One region of the Brevibacillus sp. Leaf182 genome, then DNA from elsewhere that is predicted to be linked to it. Evidence: riboswitches for the same ligand, from Rfam matches in the RefSeq annotation. Region 1 holds a riboswitch; each other region holds the start of a gene.
What was found. A riboswitch is a leader RNA that binds a small molecule or an ion and turns the genes downstream of it on or off. The one in region 1 is predicted to bind cobalamin.

Region 1 (7,380 bases):
ATCAGGTCGATAATTTCCCCGCTGCTTGTCATCTTTCCTTGCCCCGCCAAATAGAGCGGATAGAAGAAGCCGCTGTAAAACAGATAGCTTTCCAGGAAGACGGACGCTACCATCGCCATGTACAAGTCTTTTGGTTTCTCAATTTCTTGATAGCGTTTCGAGATGAGGGCGGCTTTCTTTTGCAAATGTGGATTGTTTTCTACCCACGAAAAAATACCGTCAATCTCTTCTGTCGATGCCAGCGTTGTAAAAATACTGCTGTACGATTTGGCATGGATTTGCTCCATCATGCCCATGAAGGCGAGAACCGCTTTTCTTTGCAGTCCATCGACATGCTCCATGATCTTCGGCATCCCTACTCCTCCTTGAACCGTATCCAGCAAGGTGAGACCGCCCAATACTTTTTTATACGTGTCCCGTTCAGTCGCACTGAGCTCCATCCAGGACATCTTGTCATCTGACAGCGGAATCTCATCATCCGTCCAGAACTGCATGATGTTTTGATTCCAAAACGTCATCGTAAAATCGTCGTCCGGCCTGTTCCAATTGACTGCTTTCATATGGCGTTCCTCTTCTCTTTGTGCTTGATGCTTTTCCATTTATAAATCGAGTCCACTAAACAGCGCAGCTAATGCACTCTTCTACAGTCAAATGCTTCGTACGTGTATAGTAGAGCGACTTCAGACCTTTTTTCGCTGCGTAAATGTAATAGCGAGCCAGTTCTCTGGTGGAAATATTGCTGTTCACGTGCAGCACAGTCGATATTCCTTGGTCGATGTGCTCTTGAATTTCGGCAATCAAATCAATTACTTTGAATTGATCGATTACATACGCCGATTTGTAGTAAAAATAGTTTTCCTGCGACAAGTACGGCATCGGATAATACGTCGTAGAGTTGGCATACGTTCTTGTTTCGATATGCTCAACGATTGGCATCACACTAGAAGTCGCATTCTGAATGTAGGAAATGCTCTGTGTCGGCGCAATCGCCAAACGGTACGCATGGTAAACGCCATGCTTTTGCACCTTTTGCTGTAGGTCAGCCCAATCCTCTGGCGTCGGAATGTGCATTCCTTCGAAGAGAAGCTTTGCTTTTTCCGTCCGAGGGCTGTAATCGTTCGTTACGTACTTGTTAAAATAAGTGCCTTTTGCATATTCCGATTGTTCAAAGCCCAAGAACGTCTTGCCTGTTTCCTTGGCAATTTCCATGCTTTTTTCCAAGGAGTAGAAGTTCATCATCATGAAAAACGTACGAGCGAAATCCTTCGCTTCTTCACTCTCGTAAGCGATTCTGTTCTTTGCCAGATAACCGTTCAGGTTCATCGCACCAAGCCCTACGGAGTGCAGCTCGCGGTTTGCCTTTTGAACGCCTGGAGCGTTTTCTACACGCGTCATGTCACTGACGGCAGTAATGGCTTCGATTCCTTCGTGAACGGATTCACGGATCATTTTTCGTTCCATCACATTGACAATATTGAGCGATGCCAGATTGCAGCTAATATCGCGACGGATGATATCCATCTCGCCGTAATTGGTGATCGTCGAAGTCTCTTGTAGCTGGAAGATTTCCGTGCACAGGTTGGACATTTTTACCGAACCGAGATCTTTCAGCGCATGGTTGTTGTTCGCATTCGTTTTGTTCATGATGTACGGATAGCCCGATTCCATTTGGATCATCGCGATTTTGGTCAACATCTCGCGTGCGCTCATCACAGTCTTTTTCTTGATGCGATCGTTTGCCAAGAGCTCCTCGTACATGTCATCGAGGTCCATATCATCCAGATGTACGCCGTATTCTTTGTACACGGAGAACGGAGCAAACACGGTCAACGGCTTGTTTTCCTCAGCCAGCTTGTAGAACACATTCGGTACGATCAGGCCGATGGACAACGTTTTGATACGTGCTTTTTCATCCGCATTGATCTTTTTGCAATCGAGAAACTCGTTGATATCCCAGCCGAAGATGTTGTAGTACGCTGCTCCTGAGCCTTTGCGTTGGCCCATCTGATCCGCGTAGGAAAACGCATCCTCCAACAGCTTGAGAACGGGCATGACACCTTTTGCTGCGCCCTCGACGCCTTTGATCGGCTCTCCCCGTCCGCGAAGCTTGGACAGGTTCACAGCTACACCGCCGCCAATTTTGGATAGCTGCATACAAGTTCCCAAAATAAAGTTGATGGAGTTCAGTGAATCATCCATTTCGAGCAAGAAGCAGGAGACCATTTCCCCGCGGCGGCTTTTGCCTGCGTTCAGGAAGGTTGGTGTCGCTGGCTGCAAGCGTTGATCCATCATGGATACTGTTAAACGCTTGGCGAGCTCAAAGTCACCTTGTCCAAGGGACAGTGCCACAACGGCCACCCGGTCTGGATACTGCTCCAAGTACATCGATTTATCGTTCGTTTTCAAGGCGTAATCTTTATAAAATTTGGAGATAGCCATGTACGAAGCAAATTGAAAATCAGCATCATAGGCCAAACGGAAAACTTCATCGACCTGCTCAACAGTGTATGTTTCATAGACGTTTTCATAGAAGTCATTCTCGATCAAATAGTCCATGCGTTCTTTGACACTGCCAAAAGTCATCGTGTTGGACTGCACTTCTTCCATGAAGACCGCAACCGCTTCCCGATCCTTTTCCAGTTGATAAAATCCGTCATTGCCACGCTGCATCAGTTCGTTGTTCAATTCAATATGCCGCAATTGCTGCCACCCCACTCGTAAATTGTTCCACGTCACGGCCGGTACCGGACAGTTCAAATTTAGAAATCACCGGAACGCCGTATTGGCTCGCGATCGTATCCGCGCTTTTGGCAAAGCTGGTTCCCCAGTTGCGGTTGCCGCTGGCAGATACTCCGCGCAGATGGACATGATTTCGCTTCAGGAACGTCGCCACCTTCTCCGGCACTTGTCCGAATCCCGTCGTGTATGTGATCAAAATGAATGGCTCGTCCAGCACCATATCTTGATCAATTTCCACATGTGGCAAATTAATTTTGTTGACGAATCTTCGGACGTTTCCTGTTTTTGAATCATAAGCGATTATCATGTCCCTCATCCTATCCTGCATTTTTTACTCTGTATGTATGTTATTTAGCCAAAGTAAAAGCGCATCCGACGTTTACATGTCGAATGCGCGTGATGACTTCCATCTAGCAATTCGCCAATGCGAATTGAGCGCTCGAACACTTCCCTATCTCCCGTAGGTTAAACAGTGCAAGCGGTTAGGCAGGTCTCCTGGCTTTTGGATCATCGCTCCATTTTTACCTTCCCGATCGTTCATGATCAGTGGCATTCTTCCGCAAATGGAACTCTCTCATTACAGTGGCGGGACCGCGTCGGACTCTCACCGACTTCCCTATTAAGTCTACCAAATCTGGCTGGCAAACACCTTACCGCATCAATATGTAGTTGGTAAAACTTACTTTACCTCAATATATCGTAGGAGTCAAGCTCAGTATGCGCTCTTTTCGAAAACTAACTATTCTCCTTTTTCGGCTATTGCTAATCTCTGGTTCTCGTTCATATAATAGATTTTGTGCGTGTTGGTTAGCCATGGAAAGATTGGAGAGTAGCCCTCATGAAAAGCACCGACTATCAACCTGTCGTCATTCCTCGTTCTTACAGTAAACGCATGACTTATCAAGAGCGGGACTATCATATTTTCGTAAGTATTCCTGCCGATCCCCCTCCGGAATCAGGCTTTCCCGTCATATATTTGCTAGATGGCAACTCTGTTTTTGCCACCATGACCGAAGCGATACGGATACAATCACGTGGCCCTGAACGAACTGGCGTGTATCCTGCTATCGTCGTCGGGATTGGGTATCCAACGGACGATCCGTACCATCCTGCCCGTTTCTTTGATTACACGTATGAAGTTCCCGCCTCAGAGCTTCCTGGCAACCCAAAAGGAGCCGACTGGCCTCAGATGGGGGGAGCCGAGCAGTTCCTCACCTTTTTGGAGGGGGAGCTCAAGCCTAGCATCGAAAACGACTTCCCCATCGATCGGACGGAGCAAGCGATTTTTGGACATTCACTTGGTGGGTTGTTTGTCTTGCATGTACTTTTGTCGAGACCACACGCTTTTCAGCGGTATATAGCTGGCAGTCCCTCGATCCACTGGAATGAGAGTGTTCTGATTGCGAAGGAGAGCCAATTGCCGAGCCTGCTGACAGATGACCTCGACGTCCATGCGCTCCTCACCATCGGGGAGCTGGAAAACGATGGCCGGTTCTTGGTCAAAGAAAAATCCCTGGCGATGGTCGAACGATTGTCCTCCATGGGCAAAGGTCAAATCAAGGCTTCCTTCCAAGAATTTGCGGCCGAAAATCATTCGTCCGTTTTGCCAGTCTTGGTTAGCCAAGGACTCAAATTCGCTACGAAAAAAACTGCCCGCTAAAAAACGGGCAGTTTTTGTTTATCATGATTCGCTTACTGTAGAGATAACACTTTGGTGATTTGGGGCAGCTCTTCGATGGCAGATACAATCGTCGGTGTAATCTCTTCATCGGCCACAGAGATAAGCAGGGCATTCTTCCCTTTTTGCTCGCGCGATACATTCAACTTGGAAACATTGATTTGATATTCAGCCAGTTTTCGTGAGACGTCATATATCACGCCTGGATAATCGATATGGTGAACCAACAACCCATGGGCCCCTGGAGGTATGCGACACGCGCAGTAATTGATTTCACTGATGTACACTTCTCTCCAATCTTGCGCGAAGGTATACTTGTTCGCCCCTACCCGCAAAACCGCCAAATGATTCGCATATTCGCCGGAGCTATGTTGGACAGGTACCTTCGTACCGAGTCCTTCCACTAACAGCGTTGCGATTTCCTCTTTATTTTCATGAGCAAGAATACTTAATTGTGCACTCGCTAACTCTGGCTCGAGTCTTCGAATCAGTTCAGCCAGCTCACGCAGTCCAGCATGTTGGGTCATGTGATGCCTTCACTCTCCCAGTCAGGTTTATCCTTGTTTTCACGGCAGAATCCATGCTTCTGGCTCTTTCTTGATGGAGGATTCATTATCAGCACGATACCAAGCCGTCAACGTTTGCCCATCTTTCGTATAGTAGATGCGGTAGATGGTATTGCCTTTTCCGCTGTTGGTAAAAGGACTTTCTTCCAGCGGAACCGCTGTCACTCCACCCGAGGTAACAACCCCGCCGTTCTCCTTGATGACGTTTTGGATCGTCGCCATATGCTCTTTCCCCAAGGAGGCCATCCCGAAATAAGAGATGATCGCCAAGAGAACCGCTCCGGCCAAAAACGAAACGATAATCACTTTTGATTTTTTCGCAGCATCCACCGAGTGCTTCCCCCGTCTTATCTTAGTTCTCTTTATCGACTAAGCGTACCTTGTCAATCGTACCGCCACCCAAGCATACTTCCCCATCGTAGAAGACGACAGCCTGACCAGGTGTCACTGCTTTTTGCGGCTGATCAAATACCACTTCTACGGTACCATCCTCCAGCGGATGAACGGTTACCCCCTGATCCGGCTGGCGATAACGGAATTTCGCTGTACAAGTAAACGTTTCGGAAGGCTTCTTGTCACTCACCCAGCTCACGTTGGTCGCCAAGAGACTCTTCGAGTACAGACGAATATGATCAGAGCCTTCACCGACGATCAGGACATTCCGCTCCAGATCTTTGTCTACAACAAACCAAGGCTGTCCGCTCGTGCCATGACCTCCGCCAATACCCAAGCCTTGTCGTTGACCCAGTGTATAGTACATCAGTCCGTCGTGCGTACCGATGACTGCTCCATCTACGGTCTCGATATTTCCTTGTTTGGCAGGCAAATAGTTTTGCAAAAACTCGCGGAAGTTGCGCTCGCCAATAAAGCAGATCCCTGTACTATCCTTCTTTTTCGCTGTATAGAGTCCTGCTTTCTCTGCGATCTCCCTCACTTGAGGTTTCGGAAGGTGACCAATCGGGAACATCGTTTTGGATAGCTGTTCTTGGCCCAATACATTCAAGAAGTAAGTCTGGTCCTTGTTGTTGTCAGCACCACGAATCAGCTTGTACTCACCATCGATGTACTTGACCTGCGCGTAATGGCCGGTAGCAATATAATCTGCCCCAAGATCCATGACCTTGGCGAGAAGCTCACCGAACTTGATTTCACGGTTGCACATGACATCCGGATTCGGTGTACGTCCCCGTTTATATTCATCCAAAAAATACTGGAATACCTTGTCCATGTATTCTTTTTCAAAGTTTACCGTGTAATATGGAATGCCGATCTGTTCACAGACGCGCCGGACATCCTGGAAGTCTTCTTCCGCCGTGCAGTGGCCGAATTCATCGGTATCATCCCAGTTTTTCATGAAGATGCCGATGACGTCATATCCCTGTTGCTTAAGCAGGTAAGCCGTCACGGAGGAGTCGACTCCGCCGGACATGCCGACAACGACGCGTGTATCTTCTGGTCGCTTCATAAGTCTTTCTCCTCTTTTTCAATTTGTACCATTACAGATTACCATGTTTCACAAAACAAATCATGTTTTGTTGCACTTTTGCCCGATAGAATAAAAAACGCCTGACGCGTAGTTGGCGCCAGACGTTGGTTAACAAGCTTAAGCCTGCGAAGATTCATCCTTGATTTCCGCGCGATATCCCTCGATGCTTTCTTCACGACGCTGATTTTTCGCTTCGAGGGTTGCTTTTTCCTCAGCAGAAATCTCTCCAGCATGAGCCGTCAGGTAATCTTCGGACTCACGAATGTTCTCTTCCGTATTGGAAATCATCTGTTGAAGTTTTTCTGCGTTGTCAGAACGGTCATCCGGCTTCGCCATAATCGATACGCCTCCTACAAAGGGTTATATTCAACACCTTTACCATTGTGCGCCAATCATGGTTTCTTTATGTACCCGTGTTATAATAGAAGAAACGGATTAAACGAAAAAGAGGGTTTCACCTATGGCTTCCTTAGATTTGTTGGAAAGAAAGCTGCTTCGGATCATCTCTGATACCGATCCTGTACGACTGAAACGACAATGGGTGAAGGGGCAAAAGGTACCTGAATCCGAAGTGGAACAGCGCATGCGAATCGATCTTCTCTTGCGCAGACTCGACAAGCTACCTGAGGCCAAGCGCCAAGAAGTGCTGGCGCTACTCAAATGGTTTAGCTGGTAGAAGATTAACGGATGGACGTTCCCAGACGCCACTGACCGTCTATCCGATTCATTTGCTTCCTATCTACAATCGCCTCTTGATTCAGCGGTCCGTAGATGTGCGGATAAAGCAATCCATCCTTCGCTGCCTCGTATTTGACTTCCGAAGTCGTTTTTGTTTCATCGACAACGAGTACATACAACTCCTCGTCAAACTGTGCATAGACACGGTTTGCTACCTTTTCAAGCAGCTCGTC
Region 2 (7,380 bases), on a different contig from region 1:
CAATGACTGGGGATGTGTGGCAAACAGTTGACTACGATGACGACGATGATCATGACGACGACAACGACGATCACTGGAACAAACAACAAGTGAAAATTAGTGTAGAGCAAGCGAAAAAAATTGCTTTGGCTAAAGTGAGCGGCAACATCAAATCCATCAAGCTGGATGAAGACGATAACTACTATGTGTATGAAGTGGAAGTGAAAACGGCCAAAGGACAGGAAGTAGATTTGGAGATTTCCGCTACGACAGGCGCTGTACTGGATGTAGACTGGGACGATTAATCGATTCCGCTATCTTTCTCAACCGACCCTTTACGAAGTAGAGGGGCGGTTTTTTTGTGCCAGGGCCTCCAAAAATTCCATCGCTTCTTGAGCAGTAGGTATTTTTCGGACATTCTCTTCGGCAAATTGCTTAGCTTGCGGATAGTTCGTGGAAGCGATTTGTTTTGCAGCAGCCTCTACGTCATAGAGTGTAAAGCGATGCTCATAGCGGTCACCATCAAGAAGTAACCAGTATGCCCCTGGTTTGTCGGCAAACGGCATGCCCACACTCCCAGCATTGAGAATACGCAGATCGCCAAGACGACGTTCAAATTGGACATGTGTATGACCGCAGATGACTGTTCGTTGCTGTGTCCCCTCAAAGTAAGTGGCAACGACTGCATCCGATGTAAGGGGAGTGAAAATATCTTCATCATTGGTGGGAATGGCGTGGCAGAATAGCACATCCCCGAAATCTTCTCGTTCTAACGTGTAGGTAAGGGGAAGCTGCGCCAGAAAGTCGCGATGAGAGCGGTTCAATTGCTCCGCAACCCATGACGTGATTTCCCGCACAGAATCGGACATCTCTAAGGCCAGAGCCTCACCGTCAAAAGCGAGGACGACTTCACGATCGCCATTACCACGGATGAATTGCACAGGTATATCCAGTTGGAAGAGCATTTCAAGTGTTTGGACAGGCATCGGGCCTGAGATAATATCTCCTCCGATGACAATAAGATCAGGCTTTACAACTTCGAGTTCTGCCAATGTTGCATGTAGGGCAGGTACATTCCCGTGAATGTCATACAAAGCTGCCACTCTCATTTCACTTCGCCTCCCATTTTTTTCCGTATGATCTTCAAAACCTTATTTCCAACGATCGAGTTTGAACCTATAATGTATCTTGGGCATATCCTCTAAGTTATGGTATAATTTTGACGCCAAATTACGATTAAGGAGTATGGATGATGGAAAAAAAATTAATCTTCGGTCATAAAAATCCAGACACAGATTCCATTTGTTCAGCACTTGTGTACGCTGACTTGAAAACAAAACTGGGCGCGAATGTAGAGCCTGTACGCCTGGGTGTAATCAGCAGCGAAACAGCATTTGTGCTGAATTACTTCCAAGTAAAAGAGCCGCGCCTCGTAGAAACAGTGGCGAATGAAGTAAATGAAGTCATCCTTGTAGACCACAACGAGCGCCAACAAAGCGCGAATGACATTGAACAAGTGCAAGTGGTAGAAGTGATCGACCATCACCGTATTGCGAACTTTGAGACGAGCAATCCGCTCTACTTCCGTGCTGAGCCGGTTGGTTGCACGACTACCATTTTGAAGAAAATGTACAAAGAAAACGGCGTAGACATTCCAAAAGAGATGGCGGGCTTGATGCTTTCTGCTATCATTTCGGATACACTGCTGTTGAAATCGCCAACTTGCACGGAGCAAGATGTAGCTGCTGCTCATGAGCTGGCTGAAATCGCAGGTGTCAATCTGGAAGCATACGGTCTGGACATGCTCAAAGCGGGGGCAGACCTGAGCGACAAAACAATCGCACAACTGCTCACATTGGATGCAAAAGAGTTCCAAATGGGCAATGCGAAAGTAGAAATCGCACAAGTAAATGCAGTGGATGTAAATGACGTACTTGCACGCCAAGGCGAATTGGAAGCGGCGATGAATGCAAACATCGCTGAAAAAGGTTTGGACTTGTTCGTGTTCGTTGTAACCGATATCTTGAACAACGACTCTGTTGCGATCGCTCTCGGCAGCGCAACGCAAGCAGTTGAAAAAGCGTACCAAGTAACATTGGTGGACAACAAAGCCGTTCTGAAGGGCGTTGTCTCTCGTAAGAAGCAAATCGTGCCGGTATTGACCGATACGTTCCAAGCTCTGTAAAAAAGAAAAGTGGCTGCCATGCACAGGATGCGGGCAGCCATTTTTTATGTTTACATTCCTTGGGTAGGGTTGTTGTGCATCTGGAACAAGGTTTGCTGGTTATAAGCATCGTCACTGTAATGGGTGATGGCATGTTTGTCTCTCGCTTTGAGACTAAGCAACCCTGTTAACCCCCACCCGGCACCGAGCATGGCTACAATGAAGCCGATGATATAGAGCATCGCAGTCCCCCCTTGTATGGCTTTCCCTATATTTTAGCAAATAATGAAAATGAAGTAACGCCAATTTTTTTGTGAAAATGTGTTTGACATTGACGGTCCGTAAATGTGTACGATCAATTTGTCAGGAGGAATGAACATGGAATATACAGTGCAAAAGCTAGGACTCCTGGCGGGTGTCAGCACCCGGACGCTCCGATACTACGATGAAATTGATCTTCTCAAGCCGGCGAGAATCAATTCGTCAGGGTATCGCATTTACGGACAGCAAGAGGTTGATCGATTGCAGCAAATCCTTTTTTACCGCGAGCTGGGTGTGAGCTTGGAGGAGATCAAGGAGATCCTGGATTCACCAACCTTTGATGCTGAACGGGCACTGCGGGAGCACCGCGAGAAGCTCCTGGAAAGGCGAGCGCAATTGGATGCGTTAATCGCCAATGTCGATTTGACATTAGCACAAAGAGAGGGGACCAAAACGATGAGTGACAAACAAAAATTTGAAGGCTTCAAGCAAAAAATGATTGATGAGAATGAAGATAAGTACGGGGCAGAAATTCGAGCAAAATACGGAAATGACCAAATTGAAAAATCGAATCAGAAGGTCAAAGGCATGACAGAAGAACAGTATGCCGCGCTGGAGAAATTGAACGCAGAGCTGCATGAAACGTTGGCGCAGGCTTTTTCGACAGGTGATCCTGCTCATGAATTGTCGCAAAAAGCGGCCGATCTGCACCGTCAATGGCTGAGCTTTTATTGGGACAGCTACAGTAAGGAAGCGCACGCAGGGGTGGCCCAGATGTATGTTGATGACCCGCGCTTTACCGCTTACTATGACAAGGAGCAGCCAGGTGTTGCCGAGTTTCTCCGCGATGCAGTGGCCATTTATACGAGCAAGTGAGGTTTCAAAAAAAGAAGCTGCGAGCAAGGCAGCTTCTTTGCGTTTTACGCTTAGTTATCCCCACCTGCTGCGGGAAAAAGCTTTTGTCCCAAGGGTGTTGGTAATCCATCCATGCTTACTACGTTGTATTCCTTTTGATAATCAAGCAGCTCCTGCTCGTCTTTAGCCAAAGTCCATTTCTGAAGGGTTTCGCGTTCTTTTGAATAGGAATAGAAGGGGATAGCCCAGCCGCAAGAAGTCTTTACTTCCTGTATGTTTACGGTAATGATTTGACGAGCACCAGGCAGAAGCGGGAAGTCATTTACGAGCTCATCCCACCGAGGTGTATCTGGGAGAATAACCGTTCCTTTGCCGAATAGGCGCATGATGAGAGGGGGGCCTTCAAATGCACAGAACATGATCGTAATCCTGCCATTTTCCTGCAGATGTGCACTGGTTTCGTTTCCACTTCCAGTCAGGTCCAAATAGGAGACCTCATTAGGGGATATTATGCGAAAAGAATCGTACCCTTTCGGTGAAAGATTCACGTGACCATCTTTGTCCATAGGAGCAGAGGCAACAAAGAACATCCGTTGCTTCTTGATAAACTTCTCATGCTCAGGTCGTAACTCAGAAAAAAGCTGACCCATTTTGCACCCCTCCAGATAATGGAATTGTTTTTGCTGCCCTCATCATACGATAAAAATATGAAGATTTTGTGTTGTTTATCTCCAATGCGTCCAAAATAGATGGTAAAGTGTAAATATTCCTACAACAAAATGGCAACTCGAGATTTTTTGAAAAGGAGGAGTATTTACATGCAATCATCACAGCCAATCGACTTAGGGGAACGCATCCATTTAATAGACGGTTTCGATATGGGCTGGGCGGAACGTACGGGGACGTATGTAATCGCGGAAGAGGAGCTTACATTGGTAGAAACAGGGCCAAGCCCCTCTGTCCCATACATCAAGGCTGGTCTCGCCAAGCTCGGTTATACGCCGGAACAAGTAAAATACATCATCGTGACGCACATTCACTTGGATCATGCAGGAGGAGTAGGACTGTTTCTGAAGGATTGTCCGAATGCAAAGGTCGTTGTCCACCCGAAAGGTGCACGTCATCTCATCGATCCGAGCCGACTGATCGCAGGCGCGAGAGCCGTGTATCATGATGATTTTGATCGATTGTTTGATCCGATTGAGGCAGTTCCCGAGGAGCGGATTTTGATTCGCGGGGACGGAGATACACTCCAGATCGGAGGGAATTGCGCATTGGAGTTTCTGGATTCCCCAGGTCACGCCAATCATCACTTCAGCATCTACGATCCTGTAAGCCGCGGCATGTTCACAGGTGATACCGCAGGTGTACTCTATCCACAGCTTAAAAAGGATGGTATTCACCTCGTGCTGCCATCTACTTCGCCGAATCAGTTTGACCCGGATGCCATGTTAGCGTCTTTAAGCCGTTTTGAAGCGAGCAAGCTGAGTCGGATTTACTTTGGTCATTTTGGGATGTCAGAGCAGGTAGACGACGTGTACCGCCAAATTCGTGAGTGGCTCCCCGTATTTGTGGAGGAAGGAGAATCATCGCTTGCTGCTGGTCAAACCTATGACGAGCTGTCTCGTAAGTTAGTTGAACGAGTCTCGGATCATCTACAGTCACAAGGCATTAATGATGACCACGAAGTTTTCGAGGTACTCAAGCTCGATTTGCAAGTATGCTCCATGGGGATTCTAGATTATTTGCACAAACGAGGGTAATAGCCAGCCAAAAGCTTTACATTTGCCTGAACCTTTTGTTCAGGCATTTTTCATTTTTTAGCAGGCAAGAAAGGACTGCCCTATGTGTTTGTCATTCTTTTTTCATCCAAGGAATGCTATGATGTAGGATGAGTCATGAACTGTGACAATTTCAAACGTAACAGCAAATAGGTGCCTCGTCTTTTTAACAAAAAGATCGGGTGAAAAGGGAAGTCGGTGAAAATCCGACGCGGTCCCGCCACTGTAAATCGGCTCGATCCTCAGCCGTAAGCCAGGAGACCTGCCTGTTTGTTTTCGTGCCTGTTGCCTTCGCGGAAAGGATCGGCCTATTTCAGGAAGCAGACCATCCTGTCTGTTTGCCCAAAGGTGCCGACCCTTTTGATTTCCGAATGGAAGCAAGGGTCGCTTTTTTATTGGAAATAACAGTCGATTTAACATGCAGAAAGGAAGTTCTACATATGAAACGTTCATTGCGATTCATGATCCCCCTACTAGTTGCGGCGAGCCTCGCAGGTTGTACAGGTAACGATAACAGCCAGCCAGCACCAGGAGGACAAACAAGCGCACCGCAGCCAGCACCGCAAGAGAATGCGGCCGAGCAGTCTGCAAAACAAACAACGTATCCACTGACAGTCACGGATGCGACAGGAAAAGAAGTAACCTTTGCAAAAGCTCCTGAGCGAATCGTCTCAACATCACCTGCCGAGACTGAGATTTTGTTCGCACTAGGCTTGGAAGATCGGATCGTAGCTGTCTCAGACTATGATGATTATCCAGATGCGGCGAAGGCAAAGCCAAAAGTTGGCGGGGTCGTCAAACCAAACGAAGAAGCTATTCTCGCTCAAACGCCGGATATGATCGTTGGTGGAATTTCGATGGAGAAGCCAGTGGCTGACAAGCTCAAATCTCTCGGGATGCCAGTCTATATTAGCCATCCGACAAAGATGGATGATATCCTTACCAATGTTTTGGCGATGGGAGTTATCACGAATACACAGGAACAAGCCGAAAAAGTCGTCGCGCAAATGAAGAAAGACATCGCGTACGTTCAAGAAGCAGTGAAAAATGTAAAACCGGAAGAGAAGAAAAAGGTATATCTGGAATTTTCCCCGGGTTGGACAGTCGGAAAAGGCGAATTCATGGACGAACTCATCACGCTGGCTGGGGCGACAAACATTGCTTCCGACACCGAAGGATGGAATCCGATCAGTGAAGAAAAGATTTTGCAAAACGACCCAGACGTCATTTTGTATGCGAGCGGAATTACCGATGAAAAGTCTGGCGTCAAGCTGGAGGATCTGATCGCGAATCGCAATGGCTGGGATAAAATGAAGGCGATCCGTGAAAAACAAATCTTTGGCATGGACCAAAATATTTTGTCCCGTCCTGGTCCGCGTATTACACAAGGGTTGATCGAAGTAGCCAAGACGATTTACCCTGACTTGGTGAAATAAAATGAAGAAACGATTGTTCATATGGGGAGGAGTAAGCTGTCTCGTTCTTCTGGCATCAATCATTATCAGCATCTCGATGGGGGCGGCACAACTCCCCATTTCGCAAGTATGGCTCATCCTGCTTCATCAAATCCCGGGCTTGTCTGAGTGGATCAGCGTAACGTGGCCAGAGTCTTCTGAGCAAATTGTCATGAAGGTTCGTTTTCCACGCGTTGTATTGGCTGTCTTGATTGGGGCCTGCTTGTCACTTGCAGGAGCGGGCTTTCAGGGCGTTTTGCGCAATCCGCTCGCTGATCCGTTTACGATGGGCGTGGCATCCGGTTCTGCTGTCGGAGCAGCCTTCTTGATCCTTTTTGGTTTACAAATCAGCTTTTTGGGTGCATGGAGCACGCCTGTCGTCGCTTTTCTTACAGGACTGCTCAGTTTATGGATCGTACTTGGACTCGCGAAAACGCAAGGAAAGCTGCAAACCGAGACCTTGATTTTGTCTGGTGTCGTAGTGCAGGCTTTTCTCGGCTCGCTCGTTTCCTTTATGGTGTCGCTATCTGACCAGACGGTGAATGAGATCGTGTTCTGGCTTATGGGCAGCCTGTCATTTCGCGGCTGGGCCTTTACATCTGTCTTGATTCCGTACTTGGTCATAGGTGGAATGGTGCTTGTGAGCTATGCGCGTTCCTTGAACCTATTTGCGTTAGGGGAGCGGCAGGCAGCGCATCTCGGCGTCCATGTGGATCGAACGAAGCTCGTGGTTCTGGTCGTCTCGACTTTCCTGACCGCAGCGGCGGTTTCTATCGCGGGAATTATCGGGTTCGTTGGCCTGGTGGTACCGCATCTCGTCCGATTGCTGGTTGGTCCTGACCATCGTATTTTACTGCCCATGGCTGCGATTTTCGGTGGTATTTAC
Region 3 (7,380 bases), on a different contig from region 1:
GCACCCCAGGCGGGACGCCATTTTTCGTATCACCTAGCCACTCATCGTAACGGAACTTGCATTTTTTGCAACTGTAGATAGTCATAATGCTTTAGATACCTCCTGAAGATTACTTACTTCCCCCAGACTGCAAGAGAGGGAGCTTGATATGACTCGGATACTGGCTGTCATGGTAGACACGTTGCGAGGCAATGACTGTCTCGGTTTCCAATCTGTATCCCGCGCTGAGCTGGCTGCATAGAGAACGGCCAAAAGAGACTTGTTTGCACCCAGTCTGTACCATCCGTCATTCCTCCTGTATCTGATCTACTTCCACACTTCCTGATACACTCTGAGGAAATTACCACCCAAGATTCCTTCGATTTCTGTATCTGTGTACCCGCGCTTCATCAGCTCACGCGTCATTTCCGGAAGTGACGCATGACCTTTTACTACATCAAATGGCATCTCTTTGGTTTTGGCAATCTTATCCAAGGGCAAATATTTCGTCAAATCATCGCACAGATCTAGGCCCATACCAATGTGCCTTGCTCCGACAAGCTTCTTCATATAGTCAACATGATCAATCAGTCTCTCAATAGTTGCGCCAGCGCTGCTCGCCGCTGTGAACATGCTACATGCATTCAACCCGACAAGTCCGTCCTTTTCCGCAATCGCTTTGATCTGCTCATCTGTCAAATTCCGCATCGTTGGCACGACTGTTCGGCTGTTGGAATGAGAAGCAATCACTGGCTTTTCAGCGATTTCCATCACGTCCCAGAACCCTTCGTCATTCAAATGGCTCACATCGATAACGATGCCCAGCTTTTCCGCTTCCTCGATGAGATGCACACCGAAATCAGTGATGCCTCCTTTTTTCCCTTCGCGCACCGGTGCAAAAAAGCTGCCGTCCCCAACGAAGTTGCGCCGACTCCATACCAGCCCCATCATCCGTACACCAAGCTCATAAAAGACACGCAAGAGACTCAAATCGTTATGCAGCGGCTCTGCCCCTTCCAACGACAGGATGAACGATACTTTTTGTTCCGCTCTTGCCCGTTGCAAATCATCTAGATTTTTGGCGATGACGATGTGCTCGGGTGACTCTGCCGCCTCTGCATGCATAGCGCTGATCTGGTTGAGCGCCTTGCGCAGACTCATCTCCGGTACAAAAGCATCCTCTACAAACACCGCTGCCACGATGGAATGCACACCCCCTTGCTGGAACCGTGGCAAATACTCCGTCTCGATCATTTTGGTTCGACCGTATCCACGCTGAATCTCCACATCCATCAGCAGATCAAAATGCCCATCCAGAACGTGAACACCGTCATGAAATTTGCGCGCCTGTTCTTTCGTTACTTCCGCCATTCGGGTCATCTCCCATCTTGTTTTATGGATTTTTCTTATCGAGATAGAAATCGAATATATCCAACAAATTCGCGACGTATTGCACAGCTCCTTTGATCAATAAGAGACCCTTTTCATCCAACTGGTCAGCCTAGTAGGCCCTGTTCGCTCGTCACATCCTGTCCCAGGCTTCTTATGGCGTCCGCTTAACAAAAAAGGACGCCGACCAGGCATCCTCTCATATGAAAACCAAAGAAACTCAGCTCCGCCACCCCTATCCGTTGGCTCCACTCACGACCTTCTGGACAGATGGCTTCACACGGATCGCTTCCGAGTAGAAATACACATGCTTTTTGCCTGTAATGGGGTGCGTCGTCACTTCTGTCTCTACTCCGAAAACATCTAGGATCAGCTTGGGTGTCAAAACTTCCTCTGGCGTCCCCGATGTAACGATTTCCCCCTCACAGATCACGTACAGCCGATCGCAGTACATCGCAGCAATATTGAGATCATGCAACGAAGACAAGACCGTAATCCCCAGCGTTTTGACCAGATCCATCACCTGCAACTGGTATCGAACATCCAGATGATTCGTCGGTTCATCAAGGACAAGGAACTGGGCTTGCTGCACCAAAGCTCTAGCAATCAGCACCCGCTGCTTCTCCCCACCTGATAAACTGAAAAAGCTGCGATCAGCGTATGTATGCATCCCTACCCTCTGTAGTGCATCTTCACAGATCCGAACGTCCTCTGCGTTATCTGACTGAAATAGCCGCTTATGCGGAGCACGTCCCATATTCACGATTTCGGTTACCGAAAAATCGAATTCAACAGAGGACTCCTGCCGTACTGCCGCCATTCGCTGAGCGTTTTGACGTGAGGTTAACTTGTATACGTCGTCGCCATCAAGCGAGATCCATCCCGAACGTGGCTTCAATACGCGATAAATGCTTTTTAGCAACGTGGATTTTCCGCTGCCATTCGGCCCGATCAGCCCCACAAACTCTCCGGACCGCACCTCCAGACTAACATGGCGAAGAATTCCCTTTTTCTCCAGTTCGACCGATATATTCTCAACCAACAAATTCATCGTCCGCTACCTCCAAAGGAATAAGAACTCCGCAACATCAACCAGATAAAGAATGGACCTCCACACAGCGCTGTCAAAATACCAATCGGCAGTTCTTCCGGTGCAAATGCAAGCCTGGCGACTACATCGACCCAGATTAGAAATATCGCGCCAAACAATGCGCTGACAGGCAGGACACGTCTGTGATCTGATCCGACCATCACACGGACGATGTGGGGCATCATTAATCCGACAAAACCGATTGATCCCGCAATGGACACAATCACCCCCGTAAGCAGTGCCGTGATCACCAGGAGAAGCTTGCGGAATTGTACCGTATTAACCCCCAATGTCCCTGCTGACTCCTCGCCCATCAGCATCGCATTGAGCGAGCGGTATTGGGCCATTAAGACGATGAGGCAGATGACGACAATCAATGTAGGGATCGTCAGGTACTCCCATTTCCCCCCAGCCAGACTGCCACTTAACCAAAACAGGACTGTCCCAATTCCATGCTCATTCGGCGCTGAAAAAACAAGAAGACTGGTAATGGCCGACAAGATCGCAGATATCGCAATTCCAGCCATGAGCAGGCGTACCGTCGAGTTTTGTCCTCCAATACGGGATAGCGTAAAAATGAGAATAATTGACACAAGGGAGCCTGTAAAAGCGCCAAAGGATAGTGCATACTGCCCGTACATGCTGAATGCTCCGAATATAATCACCGAGGTAGCGCCAACCGAAGCACCTGAAGATACGCCTAATACATACGGGTCAGCCAGGGAGTTGCGAACCAACGACTGGATGGCTACTCCCACGACAGACAGACCTGCGCCGACGATCGCCCCCAAGAGAACACGTGGAAAGCGTATATCCCAAATAATCGTTTGCTCCCCTTTGGACCAATCCACCTCAATCCATTGGTTCAACATCGGAATTTTTGATAAGGCGATTTTCCATACCGTTGTCGGCTTAATCTCCACTGAACCCAAGGTAACTGCAAACGTAATGGAGAGGAAGAGTCCGACCAGTAGAGTAATGATGATATAAGGTAACTTGATCTGTTGCAGTGCTATTCCCTCCCTTAAAAGGGTCGTACTCTATTTGAATTTATCCGGGTAGAGTCCTTCCGCCAAAATTTTTAGCGCAATCGGTCCTCGAACGCCTTCAGAAGCCGCAGACAATGGCAATACCATTAGTCGTTGATTTTTAATTGCCGGGATATCCGCCAGTTCTTTTTTGGTCAAAAGGAAATTACGTTTTTGCTCGACGGTTCTATCACCGTAGTCTACGATAATAATCACGTCTGGATTGCGACTCACTACTTGTTCCCAACTAACCTCTGCCCAACCCTTTTGAATGTCATCAAAAATGTTCTTACCGCCAGCAGTCTTGATTAAGGACGTCATGTAGTTGTTGGCTGCTGTGAATGGCTTATCTTCCCCGTTGTCGTACACGAACACGTTAAGTGGCTCGTCCACCTTGCCAATTTTACTAAGCGTTTGGTCCATTTCACTCTTCATTTTATTGATCAAATCATTGGCTTTGTCTTCCACACGGAAAATGCGTCCAATATTCGTAATGTCTGCAAACACATCGTCGATAGTCGGGCCAGGCATGCTTGATGACGCTTGCAGATACGATTTGATGCCGACCTTTTCCAAGTCCTGCATAGATCCTACGCCCTTTTCGCCGAATCCGCTTTTCCATCCAGCGTACACGAAGTCTGGGTTGGCTGCCAGCAGCACTTCTTTCGTTGGATACTTATCAGACAGTACCGGAATCTTGTCGTAATCTGCTTTGAGCTCTGGAAGGATTTCATCATCTAGGTAAGCGGTTCCGACCATTTTATCAGCAAGGCCCAGTGCCAGCATGATTTCGGTGACGTGTTGGTTCAATGTCACGGCACGCTCAGGTGCTGTTGGATAGGTCATTTCGATGCCATTATTGGTTAGTGTTACTGACTTGCCCTCTGCTGCTGGAGCAGCCGTTTGTTCTGTTTTGGCTGGAGCCTGTGTTGTCGTAGAGGAGCCGCATGCCGAAACCAAAAGCATGGCAGCTGTCATGATACCGAAAGCTAGTCCTTTCATTACTGTATGTGTTTTGTATGCCTTAAACATCTGTCATCCCCTTTTCTGTATATATATGATGGGTTGAACCAAATCCTCCAAAAAAAAAGCACCCCCCATTTCAATCGGGAGGTGCATGACAAACGTAGATATAGCGATAAGCAGGCGCAAAGGCGCCCGTTCATAGACTACTTCCACATCTGCCCCATCCTCGTGGGTCGATTGTATATGCTCGCATGGCAGGTCTCCTGGCTTACGAATCAACACCCCCAGCTACCTTCCCATTTTTTGTCTTGCAAAAAACAGTGGCTATTCGCTAGGCGCTCCTCGTTACAGTGGCGGGACCGCGCCGGTTTCTCACCGGACTTCCCTTTTAAGCTGACGGCATTTACCATCTAGCACCATTCGATACGTATTCAATTTTTACGATTTATTCATTAGTTGATAGAAGTCAGTTTTTTCGGGAACTGCGTGAGAATTTCAACGCCCGTTTCCGTAACCAATACATCGTCTTCAATCCGCACGCCGCCTACACCTGGCAGATAGATGCCCGGCTCGATCGTAAAGACCATCCCTGGACGAAGTACTTCTTGGTTCTGGCTGTGAACAGACGGATATTCATGTACATCCATCCCAAGTCCATGCCCTAGACGGTGCATAAAGTATTCTCCGTAGCCTTTTGCGGTGATGACATCGCGCGCAGTTTTGTCCAAATGTGCAAAGGTCACACCCGGACGAATCTCAGCAATTGCCGCTTCGTTGGCAGCCAATACTGTCTCGTAAATTTCTTGAAGCTGGGCACTGATCTCGCCTACAGCAAAGGTACGGGTAATATCCGATACATATCCGTTCGCTGCTACCCCAATATCAAACAAAAGCAAGTCGCCTTCTTGCACTTGGCGCGTTCCTGGTTTCCCGTGTGGCAGTGCCGACTTCTCCCCTGCCAATACCATGGACGTAAAGGATGGACCTTCGGCACCCAAACGCTTCATCTGGAATTCCAGCTCAGCTACGATTTCTGTCTCGGTCATGCCTGTCTTGACTTTTTTCAGGGTCTCCCGCAAGGAATCCTCGACCAACTGAACCGCGTGCTTCAGACGATCCACTTCATCCGCGGATTTGATCAAACGCATTTCACGCAGTGGCTCTTCCACGTCTACATAGCTCGACGCCAGAACAACCTGTCCAAGTGCTTCATAGCGCTCGACAGTCATATGACTTTTCTCAATACCCAGCTTCGTCAAGTTCGCTGGCAACACTTGCTTGAGGATTTCATACGGGTTTTGGATATCCGTATGTGTATGGATATCTTGAACGAACGAAGCCTCTGCCGCTGCCTCACGATCAAGAGCAGGTACAATTAAAGAAGGTTTTCCCTCCGCAGGAATAACGAGACCCATAAAACGTTCATGCGGGTCTGTAAAAAATCCGGTCAAATAGTAGACGTGCTTGGGAGAGGTAATCAACACCGCGTTCAGCTCTTGCTCTGTCAAAAACGTGTGGAGCTTCGAAATGCGCTCTTGAAACAACTTCTTCACCCTGCTTTCACCAATTATTCTATTGCGAGAATACCACTTCCCCATCAAAAAAAGAAGACTTCAATTGAAAAATCTACTTCGTATCGGACAACCTAAGAGTGGGGTGAAAACGAAAATGGAACAAATACTCGTCCATCAGGATGGCAAGCAGTTTGCTTTTCACATATCAGGGAAAGGCCAGCCGCTATTGTGTATCCATGCACCATGCATCGGCTCTATCAATTTTGTTTATCAGCAAACACTCGCAGATACATATCAGCTCATTGTCCCTGATCTGCCCGGACATGGCGACAGTTCACCGATGGAGAAGCCCTTTTCCATTGGGGAGCTGGCAGAACGGCTCCATAAACTTGTCGGGTCACTCGGCATTGAACGTCCCTTTATTTTGGGGTACTCCCAAGGTGCTACTATCGCCCTTGAATACTGTCTTCGCTATCCTGATCATGTACAAGGCGGAATACTCGCGAGTGGTTTTTCCGAAGTGAATGACCTGTATTTGCATGGACGATTTTGGGTGGCCCAGGCGTTGTCGATGCTTCACGGCGTCCCTCTTCTTGCCCGTTCAATTGCTTCCTCCCATGTCGATGACCCAGAAATGCGGGAAAAATGGACGGCCCACGCCTCCAAAACAGATCCCAACAGCTTAAAATACCTTTACGCTGCGGGACATCGTTATCAGTGTACGGAGCGTCTGGGCAACATCCAGCTTCCGATTTTACTTGCCTATGGCAAACAAGATCAACGGATGCACCATTATGCGCAAATGCTTACCATGAAATTACCAAAAGTAAAACTCGAGATGATCCCTAACGTGAAGCATCAAGTCATCACGAAAGCTGCTCCTGGTTTCAATCAGTTGTGCCGCACCTTCATGGAAGAAGGATAAAGAAAAAGACAGAAGGACGACTCCAGCTCCTTCTGTCTTTTTACAATTTAACTAGCTCTTCATCCGCGGGTCGAGTGCATCGCGCAAGCCGTCTCCAATTAAGTTAAAGCCGAGAACTGTCAGCATGATAGAGAGCCCTGGAAAAATAACAGTCCAAGGTGCTTTCTGAATGTACTGACGCGAATCAGCGAGCATTTTTCCCCATTCCGGTTCTGGCGCTTGTGCTCCCAGTCCGAGAAAGCCAAGTGCTGCTGCTTCGATTATCGCTGTGGCGATCCCCATCGTCCCTGTCACAATGATTGGTGCGAGGCTGTTCGGCAAAATATGCTGCATGATAATCCGGGAATTTTTCATCCCGATTGCCCGTGCGGCCATGACGAATTCTTCTTCCTTCAAGCTCAATACGCGGGCACGCACCAAGCGCCCAAAGGTCGGAATGTTAATAATCGCAATCGCAATCAAGGCGTTTTGCAAAGAAGGCCCCAAGAT
Region 4 (7,380 bases), on a different contig from region 1:
AATGCCAATTGCAGATAAATAGCGAAGGTCCTGAATCGATTTCTGGTCCCAGCAGCCGCTAAGAAGAGTCGTTGCTAACAGCAGCATAGCAGAAGCAATCCGCATGCCCTTCATTTCTGATCGCCACCCTTAGCCGATCTCGTCCGTAAAAAACTGGTCATGGATTTGAACAAGACGATGAGCAGTGTGGACAAGGAGTTGGATGAACCCATCAAAATATACGATCTGCCAAAGGAGGTCAAGGTAGACAAATAGTATACGATGGCAATATTCCCGAGGATAAAGCCGTACATGCCGATGGTTGCGGAAAGGAAGAAAACAGCAAAACGAGCCACGGTAACGGCTCCGCTTAATGCCTGGTTGACCAGTGTAAAGGAGGCAACGACTGTAAGCGAGCCGATAAACAGCATGGAGGGCGATGTCAGTCCTGCGCGAATAGAAGCATCCCCGATAATCAGTGCGCCGACTAATGCTAGTGTCTGCCCGACGTTTTTGGGCAAACGGGCACCTGCCTCGCGTAGAAATTCAAAGATAAACAAGATAATAAATAGCTCCATCGGCGCGGAAAACGGCAGTCCTTTTCGGCCTTGTGTAACGGTAGCGAGTAATTGAAAAGGATATTGCTCTACATTATAGGCGGACAGGGCAATCCAAAAGCCAGGCAGAAAGATCGCGATCCAAAATCCACCCAGGCGCAGCATGCGTTCCAGCCATACATAAGTAACAGGATACTGATCATCTTCGGGAGATTTAATTAGTTCGAGCAAGGTAACAGGTGCCACGATTGCCAAGGGTGAGCCGTCTATCAACACGATCACTTTACCTTGCAGGAGCATGTAAATCGCAAAGTCAGGACGTCCTGTATAATCAACTAACGGAAACAGCGAACGAGTATTGTCGCTGAGTAATTTTTCCAGGATAGCGCTATTCAAGATTTTTTTGGACCTACAATTGAGGAGCCTCTCGCGCATCATCTCCACGAGATCCGAAGATACCCCATCTGTGATATACATCATCGCAACTCTTGTACGCGAGCGCGTTCCGAGAATAAAAGGCTCGTAGGCCAAGGTAATTGTTCTCATACGCTTGCGGATGAGAGCCACGTTTGTGGAGAGATCCTCGACGAAGCCGTCGCGAGGACCTTTGATCGATATCTCTGTATTGGCTTCCTCAGGGCCACGCTCCGGCCGATTGGAGATGTCCCAAGCGAATGGCGGGGAGTCTCCAATGAAAATCAGCAAATCTCCTGCAAACAGTCGCTCCACCCACAACTCTGGGTTCGTGAAGAGTGGGAAAAGAGGCAGGGAGCGCAAATCACCAATAGCCAGGAATCGCTCCAATTGAGGCAACGCCGTATCTTGTAATTGACGAACGTCCGCAAGTCCTTCGCAATAAAGCATCAATACAGGCTGGTCCTCGGATGTGACCGTGCGCAAAAAAACGACGTCCGCACAATGCGCGAGTTTTTCCCGCAGTTCCTCTTCAAGGGTCATAAGGGGCCCCCTCCTGTCTGGATGATTTGCGCAGGGATAGCAGGATGAGCGCGAGTGAGACAACAATCATGGTGACGAAGTAAAGTGGGTAGTATACACGCGATAAGAAGGCTACGAATTGCATGTCGCTGTAAGGGAGGCCGGTGAAGGCGATCATGCTTCCGCCGAAAAACAGCATCATGAATTTGCGTTGCTTTCGGGTTCGTATCGTGATCAAATCTCCTAAAAGAATCAGGCAAAGCGTTATTCGAATAAAAGCACCAGAAAGCCATTGAAAAATCGAGAAAAACTCCATGTTCTCGATGTCTTTTCCGATCGTGAGCAGCCGCCATTGTTCAAATGCAGGAAAACGTTGACGAGCGGACTCCACAGGTCCAAATTCTGCAATTGCTCCTGTCAGTGGGCTGAGTGTCAACAGCAGCGTGATACCGAGCATGACAAAAAAGTGTACGAGTCGAAACGGCTTTCGTACGTGATGCTGGAGCAAAAGGAGCAGAAACAGCTCGGTGAAACCGCCGCCAACGTAAAGCATCCCATGTAGCAGCGGACGAAAACCGTTTTGGAAAAGCGGGAGCAAAAAACTATAATCCTTTTTGGGAATATTGCCAAAAGCAACGAAAAATCCGAGCAACACGACTACGGGGAGCAAGACGCCTGCTGTGATTCCAACGGAGGTCATACCTCCAATAGAAGCGAGTACACATAGCCCGACCAAGGCTAAAGCGGTCACCCACTCGGGTGTACGAGGCAAGTAGTTTACGGTTGTCCAAGTTTGCGTATCGATCAGATTCGTCAGCGCCATTAGGTACAAGCAGATCATGATTGGAACGAGCAAGAGATTGCTGACGATTTTTCCTGACCGTTGTGAAATCCATTCATACAAAGACTTTTGATTCAAACTTCGATTAACCACAAACAGCAAGTACGCCCAGAAGGAAAAAGGGATACCAGCAAGCAACACGCTCAACCAAGCATCTCTTCCGGCTTTACTCAATAAGAGGGGGATGACGGTTACGTGGTTCGTAATGCCGATCGTCAGCATCATCACCATAATGGCTTGACCAATCCCGATTTTTCCGTCCACTTTCATGAAAGACTTATCCCCCTGTGCGTGGTGGTGCTGTTAGGATTTGCCTGCTTGCTTGGAAATATGTATCACGTATAAAGGTTACATCCGTCCGAAAAAGTATGGTATTCTACTATGAGGTAAAAAGGTAGAAACGGAGTAAGGAGTGCAGCCGATGTATCAGCTCATAAGAAAATATCTGTTCCAGCAAGATGCGGAAGAGATTCATGAAAAGACAATTGGTGCCTTAAGGCTGGTGGAGGATTCTGCTCCAGGCAAAAGCATCCTGAAGATGATCTATCAGGTAAAAGACCAGCGGTTGGAGAATAAGCTGTGGGGAATGACGTTTCCGAATCCAGTCGGACTTGCAGCCGGTTTTGATAAAAATGCAGAAGTCTATCATGCGTTAGGTGCTCTTGGTTTTGGGTTTGTGGAAATCGGGACGTTGACGCCGCAGGGGCAGCCAGGCAATCCGAAGCCGCGTTTGTTCCGATTGCCGGAACATCAAGCTGTCATTAACCGGATGGGCTTCAACAATCACGGTGCGTATTTGGCCTCCCAGCATTTGGTCGATTACGCATACTCAGATGTTCCGATTGGGATTAACATCGGAAAAAACAAAGTAACGCCGAATGAAGAGGCGGCCATCGACTATAGCAAATGTATGGACATGCTCTATGCATACGGTCACTACTTCGTCATTAACATCAGCTCTCCGAATACCCCGAATCTGCGTGACTTGCAGGAAACAGAGAGCTTGCGTCATTTGGTGCGTGCAGTAAGGGAAAAGGCATCCGAAATGGAAGCACGTTCCATCAAGAAAAAACCGATATTGCTGAAAGTAGCACCAGACATGTCGGATGAGCACATGCGTGATGTTGTTCACGCTGCTGTTGAAGAAGGCATTTCCGGAATTATCGCTACCAATACGACCTTGTCACGCGAGGCGGTTTCCGGACATCGATTTGCCGAGGAAGCAGGCGGCTTGAGCGGAAGGCCTCTTACGGAGCGTTCCACTGCTTGGGTGAAGGAGATTTATCAAGAAGTAGGAGACAAGGTACCAATCATCGGTGTCGGGGGCATTTATAACGGCGAAGATGCCTACGCGAAAATCCGAGCAGGAGCCAGTCTCATTCAGGTGTATACAGGGATGATTTATCAGGGCCCAGGTATTGCCAAGCAAATCAACAAAAAGCTGCTCAAGCTCATGCAGCGGGATGGTTTTAAACATATTAGTGAAGTAATTGGCGTAGACGCAAAAGAATAGAGAGAACAAGTGCGCATAGGTCGATGGCTCCGTTTGTAGTGGGTCATCGGCTTATGCGTTTTCGCTTATATTCTTCCGATTTATGTAGTGATCCGGTATAATGATGTGGGACAAACATGAATTATCTGTCAATTGTATATTGTCGGCGTTAGGTGCCTTTATGTGAAGCATAAAGGGTAACAGGGAATCGGGTGAAAGTCCCGAGCGGTCCCGCCACTGTAACCAGGGAGCTCTCTTTGAGAAGGAAACCACTCATTTTCGTATGGGGAAGGACAAAGAGCGCATGGATCTGGAAGCCAGGAGACCTACCTATAAGCCACACCCACAGAACCTTCGCGGAAAGGAGCGGTGAATACGGGCAATGAGGCTGTATAGTCAGTCTGTTGTTTTGTGTGCACATCTCGTCCAGTGATGGATGGGATTTTTTTGTTTGTAGGAATAGAACGAAAGTCAGTGAAGGAGGAATGAACATGAATCGATCTCGTCTGGTATCTACTGGTCTGATGATCGCGGGCTTTGTCCTGTATTTTTTGCTCAATGAACCAGAGACAGGACATGCAATGCACATCATGGAGGGGTATTTGCCATTATCCTGGGCCTTATTTTGGTGGGCTGTCTTCTTGCCGTTTTTTATCCTTGGAATTCGCTCGATTAACAAAATTGTAAAAGAACATCCCGAAATGAAGCTCCTTATTGGCGTTGCTGGAGCGTTTACGTTTGTTTTATCTGCACTGAAAATCCCTTCGGTTACAGGCAGCAGCTCTCACCCGACTGGAACGGGCCTTGGCGCCATTATGTTTGGGCCTTTTGCGATGTCTGTATTAGGGAGCATGGTGCTCTTGTTTCAAGCCTTGCTTTTGGCACATGGAGGCTTGACTACGCTAGGTGCAAATGCTGTATCCATGGCTGTAGTAGGACCACTGGTGGCATACGGAATCTATCAGATGATCATGAAAGTGGGCGGAAGCCAGCGTCTGGCTGTTTTTGCGGCGGCTGCTTTGGCTGACCTCGCTACGTATGTGGTGACTTCCATTCAACTGGCGCTCGCATTCCCGGCTGAATCTGGTGGAGTGTTGGCCTCGTTTGCCAAATTTGCAGGAATTTTTGCATTCACGCAAGTACCGCTCGCAATCAGTGAAGGTCTGTTGACCGTTCTTGTTTGGAACTGGTTGTTATCTTACAACGCAAAAGAGCTTACACAGCTTCGTTTGCTCAAACGGGAGGAATCGCTGTGAAAAAAGGATGGAACTGGCTATTACTCTTGGGGGTAATCGTACTGGCGATTGTCCCGTTGTTGCTGGTGCAGGATTCGGAATTTGGCGGCGCAGACGGCGTGGCGGAGGAAGCGATCAAGGAAATTGCCCCGAACTACGAACCGTGGTTCCAGCCGCTGATAGAACCGCCAGGAGGAGAGACGGAGAGTCTATTGTTTGCGGTGCAGGCGGCGTTGGGAGCGGGAGTGGTTGGCTACGCTGTGGGCTTGTACAAAGGTCGGTTGGATAAGCGGAAAAAATGAACGGGCTCCAACTTGATTCTCTCTCTTATCAAAACAGGCTGAAACGTCTGCCTACAGCACATAAGCTATTGCTGGCGAGTGCATTGTTACTGCTCGTCCTGGTGGGACATGTATGGATGCAGATGGCTGTCGTTGTCTGGATGTCGGTATGGATAGTGGTGTATGCCCGTATTCCTGTACGTATCTACTGTGCCTTTATGATCGTGTCGCTCTCGTTTTTCATGGCGGGGCTCCCTGCCCTATTGGTAGAAGGAGCGAGGGCAGGTGAAGTACAGGTCCAGGTCGCGGCAGTATGGGAACTGGGTTCGTATGTGCTCTATGTACCGATGTCCTCCTTCAGTAAAGTTTGGATCTTATTTTGGCGTACCATGGCGAGCTTATCTTGCTTTGCCTTCATTTTGTTTACTGTGCCGTTTGCTGAAATCTTGCAGGTGCTTCGCCGGCTTCGTATGCCTGTCATTGTGACTGACTTATTAATGATCATGTATCGGTTTATTTTTGTGTTGATAACGATTTCTCACCAGCTCTGGATTGCCCAACGTTCTCGTGGAGGTCATCGCGGCTTCCGCGCGACGCTTCGAGATGCAGGAGTTCTCGTTGCGCAATTGTTTGTCAGAGCGATGCGCAAATATGAAGCCTTGCACAAAGGGATGGCGGCTAGAGGCTTCGGGGAGAGCATGCAGGTGCTCGCGTTTCATACCCACGCTCGTTCGCGACGCTATGAGTGGGAGTCAATCGCAGGCTGTATGCTGCTGGTACTGCTTGAGTGGTGGACAGGAGGTTGGCGGTTATGACATCACGGTTGTTGGAGTTCATCGATTTGCAGTACACGTATCCGGGAGGGCGGGGACCCGTCCTGTCTGGGTTGTCCTTATGGATTCCAGAGGGGAAGAAATGTGTCCTTTTGGGACGAAATGGCTGTGGGAAATCGACCTTGTTCTTGCATGGAAACGGGATCATCGAGCCACAGCAGGGACAGGTGCTGTGGAGGGGGAAACCGCTGGTCTACAAACGAGCCGCCCTGCAAGAAATGACGCAAAAGGTAGGCTTGGTCTTTCAAGATCCCGAGCATCAGCTAATCGCAAGCACGGTCGCGGAAGATATATCCTACGGTTTATGCAATCAAAAGCTGCCTCTGGACGTAATCCGGGAGAAGGTAGAAAAGGTGCTGGATGCATTCGGGTTGAGAGAGCTGGCAGAAGCTCCGATTCATCATTTGAGCCTGGGACAAAAAAGGCGTCTCGCACTCGCAGGGGTCATGGTCATGGAGCCCGAGCTATTGCTGTTGGACGAGCCTACTGCGTATCTGGATCGCTATCAGACAAAAAATTTGCTACGCGAGCTCGATGCCATTCATCGGCAAGGAACGACTGTTTTGATGGCGACACATGATATGGATATTGCGTTTGAATGGGCAGAGTGGATTTGCATCATGGATGAAGGCAGGCTTGTGTTTGCGGGAGATCCGCAGGAGGCATTGGAAAATAGAACGATGCTGGAGAGTCTTCATCTGGGTATGCCGTTGCTCGTTGATGTGTGGGAGGCACTCCCTGAGCAGTGGAAGCGGGAACTTGGCGGAAATATTCCACGTTCGGTCGACGAGCTGCGAAAAATGCTCAGTGTTCAGCAAGTGTGGTGAATGGGGTGGCCGCTTTCGGGCAAGCTAACCCCAAAAAGCCATGGAGGTACGCAGTATGGAACAAGACTCTGTCGTGAGTTCATCTGTCCCGAATCATCAGGAAAAAGGAATCTCTCGCCACGTGAAGGATGAACTGTTGTATCAAGTTTTGGAGAAAGATATGACTACCGTCGAGCAGGAAAAAAAGCTAAAAGATGATTATTTAAAAGGAAAGGCGTAAATTTGCGCCAAAAAGCCCTTCTCGCCACATAAAGGCGTGAAGGGCTTTTTTGGCGTCTTAGGTAAGCGAGGGATTTGATTCTCGCTGAAAAGGTAAGAAGATTTGTGCGAATTTTGTAGGGATATGTCCATTCATCACGAATAACGTAAAGAAGGCACTTACTTACAATGGGAGAAGTG

Region 2: linked by a shared signal. The riboswitch ahead of ASG16_RS21320 (ABC transporter substrate-binding protein) and the one ahead of nrdI (class Ib ribonucleoside-diphosphate reductase assembly flavoprotein NrdI) in region 1 are both predicted to bind cobalamin.
Region 3: linked by a shared signal. The riboswitch ahead of ASG16_RS19795 (ABC transporter substrate-binding protein) and the one ahead of nrdI (class Ib ribonucleoside-diphosphate reductase assembly flavoprotein NrdI) in region 1 are both predicted to bind cobalamin.
Region 4: linked by a shared signal. The riboswitch ahead of ASG16_RS08570 (energy-coupling factor ABC transporter permease) and the one ahead of nrdI (class Ib ribonucleoside-diphosphate reductase assembly flavoprotein NrdI) in region 1 are both predicted to bind cobalamin.

Annotation. Positions count from the first base shown of each region.
Region 1 covers NZ_LMPN02000037.1:370,709-378,088, forward strand. Annotated here, with positions in the region: gene nrdF (class 1b ribonucleoside-diphosphate reductase subunit beta) at 1-560, opposite strand, end outside; gene nrdE (class 1b ribonucleoside-diphosphate reductase subunit alpha) at 616-2,700, opposite strand; gene nrdI (class Ib ribonucleoside-diphosphate reductase assembly flavoprotein NrdI) at 2,687-3,046, opposite strand; cobalamin riboswitch at 3,208-3,407, opposite strand; gene ASG16_RS28755 (alpha/beta hydrolase) at 3,578-4,399, shown strand; gene ASG16_RS28760 (ACT domain-containing protein) at 4,432-4,944, opposite strand; gene ASG16_RS28765 (hypothetical protein) at 4,984-5,313, opposite strand; gene mnmA (tRNA 2-thiouridine(34) synthase MnmA) at 5,336-6,448, opposite strand; gene tlp (small acid-soluble spore protein Tlp) at 6,587-6,805, opposite strand; gene ASG16_RS28780 (hypothetical protein) at 6,930-7,145, shown strand; gene ASG16_RS28785 (DUF952 domain-containing protein) at 7,150-7,380, opposite strand, start outside.
Region 2 covers NZ_LMPN02000030.1:126,488-133,867, forward strand. Annotated here, with positions in the region: gene ASG16_RS21290 (PepSY domain-containing protein) at 1-284, shown strand, start outside; gene ASG16_RS21295 (metallophosphoesterase family protein) at 315-1,088, opposite strand; gene ASG16_RS21300 (manganese-dependent inorganic pyrophosphatase) at 1,232-2,164, shown strand; gene ASG16_RS30990 (hypothetical protein) at 2,215-2,385, opposite strand; gene ASG16_RS21305 (MerR family transcriptional regulator) at 2,522-3,280, shown strand; gene ASG16_RS21310 (pyridoxamine 5'-phosphate oxidase family protein) at 3,331-3,909, opposite strand; gene ASG16_RS21315 (MBL fold metallo-hydrolase) at 4,078-5,022, shown strand; cobalamin riboswitch at 5,175-5,324, shown strand; gene ASG16_RS21320 (ABC transporter substrate-binding protein) at 5,481-6,476, shown strand; gene ASG16_RS21325 (FecCD family ABC transporter permease) at 6,478-7,380, shown strand, end outside.
Region 3 covers NZ_LMPN02000027.1:83,002-90,381, reverse strand. Annotated here, with positions in the region: gene ASG16_RS19815 (methyltransferase domain-containing protein) at 1-85, opposite strand, end outside; gene ASG16_RS30710 (hypothetical protein) at 110-283, opposite strand; gene ASG16_RS19810 (dipeptidase) at 307-1,350, opposite strand; gene ASG16_RS19805 (ABC transporter ATP-binding protein) at 1,604-2,419, opposite strand; gene ASG16_RS19800 (FecCD family ABC transporter permease) at 2,416-3,474, opposite strand; gene ASG16_RS19795 (ABC transporter substrate-binding protein) at 3,499-4,518, opposite strand; cobalamin riboswitch at 4,689-4,888, opposite strand; gene ASG16_RS19790 (M24 family metallopeptidase) at 4,905-5,996, opposite strand; gene ASG16_RS19785 (alpha/beta fold hydrolase) at 6,121-6,891, shown strand; gene ASG16_RS19780 (ABC transporter permease) at 6,943-7,380, opposite strand, start outside.
Region 4 covers NZ_LMPN02000018.1:159,515-166,894, reverse strand. Annotated here, with positions in the region: gene ASG16_RS08590 (Ger(x)C family spore germination protein) at 1-114, opposite strand, end outside; gene ASG16_RS08585 (spore germination protein) at 111-1,493, opposite strand; gene ASG16_RS08580 (GerAB/ArcD/ProY family transporter) at 1,483-2,583, opposite strand; gene ASG16_RS08575 (quinone-dependent dihydroorotate dehydrogenase) at 2,735-3,826, shown strand; cobalamin riboswitch at 3,960-4,153, shown strand; gene ASG16_RS08570 (energy-coupling factor ABC transporter permease) at 4,297-5,061, shown strand; gene ASG16_RS08565 (energy-coupling factor ABC transporter substrate-binding protein) at 5,058-5,342, shown strand; gene cbiQ (cobalt ECF transporter T component CbiQ) at 5,339-6,136, shown strand; gene ASG16_RS08555 (energy-coupling factor ABC transporter ATP-binding protein) at 6,133-6,981, shown strand; gene ASG16_RS30850 (hypothetical protein) at 7,037-7,201, shown strand.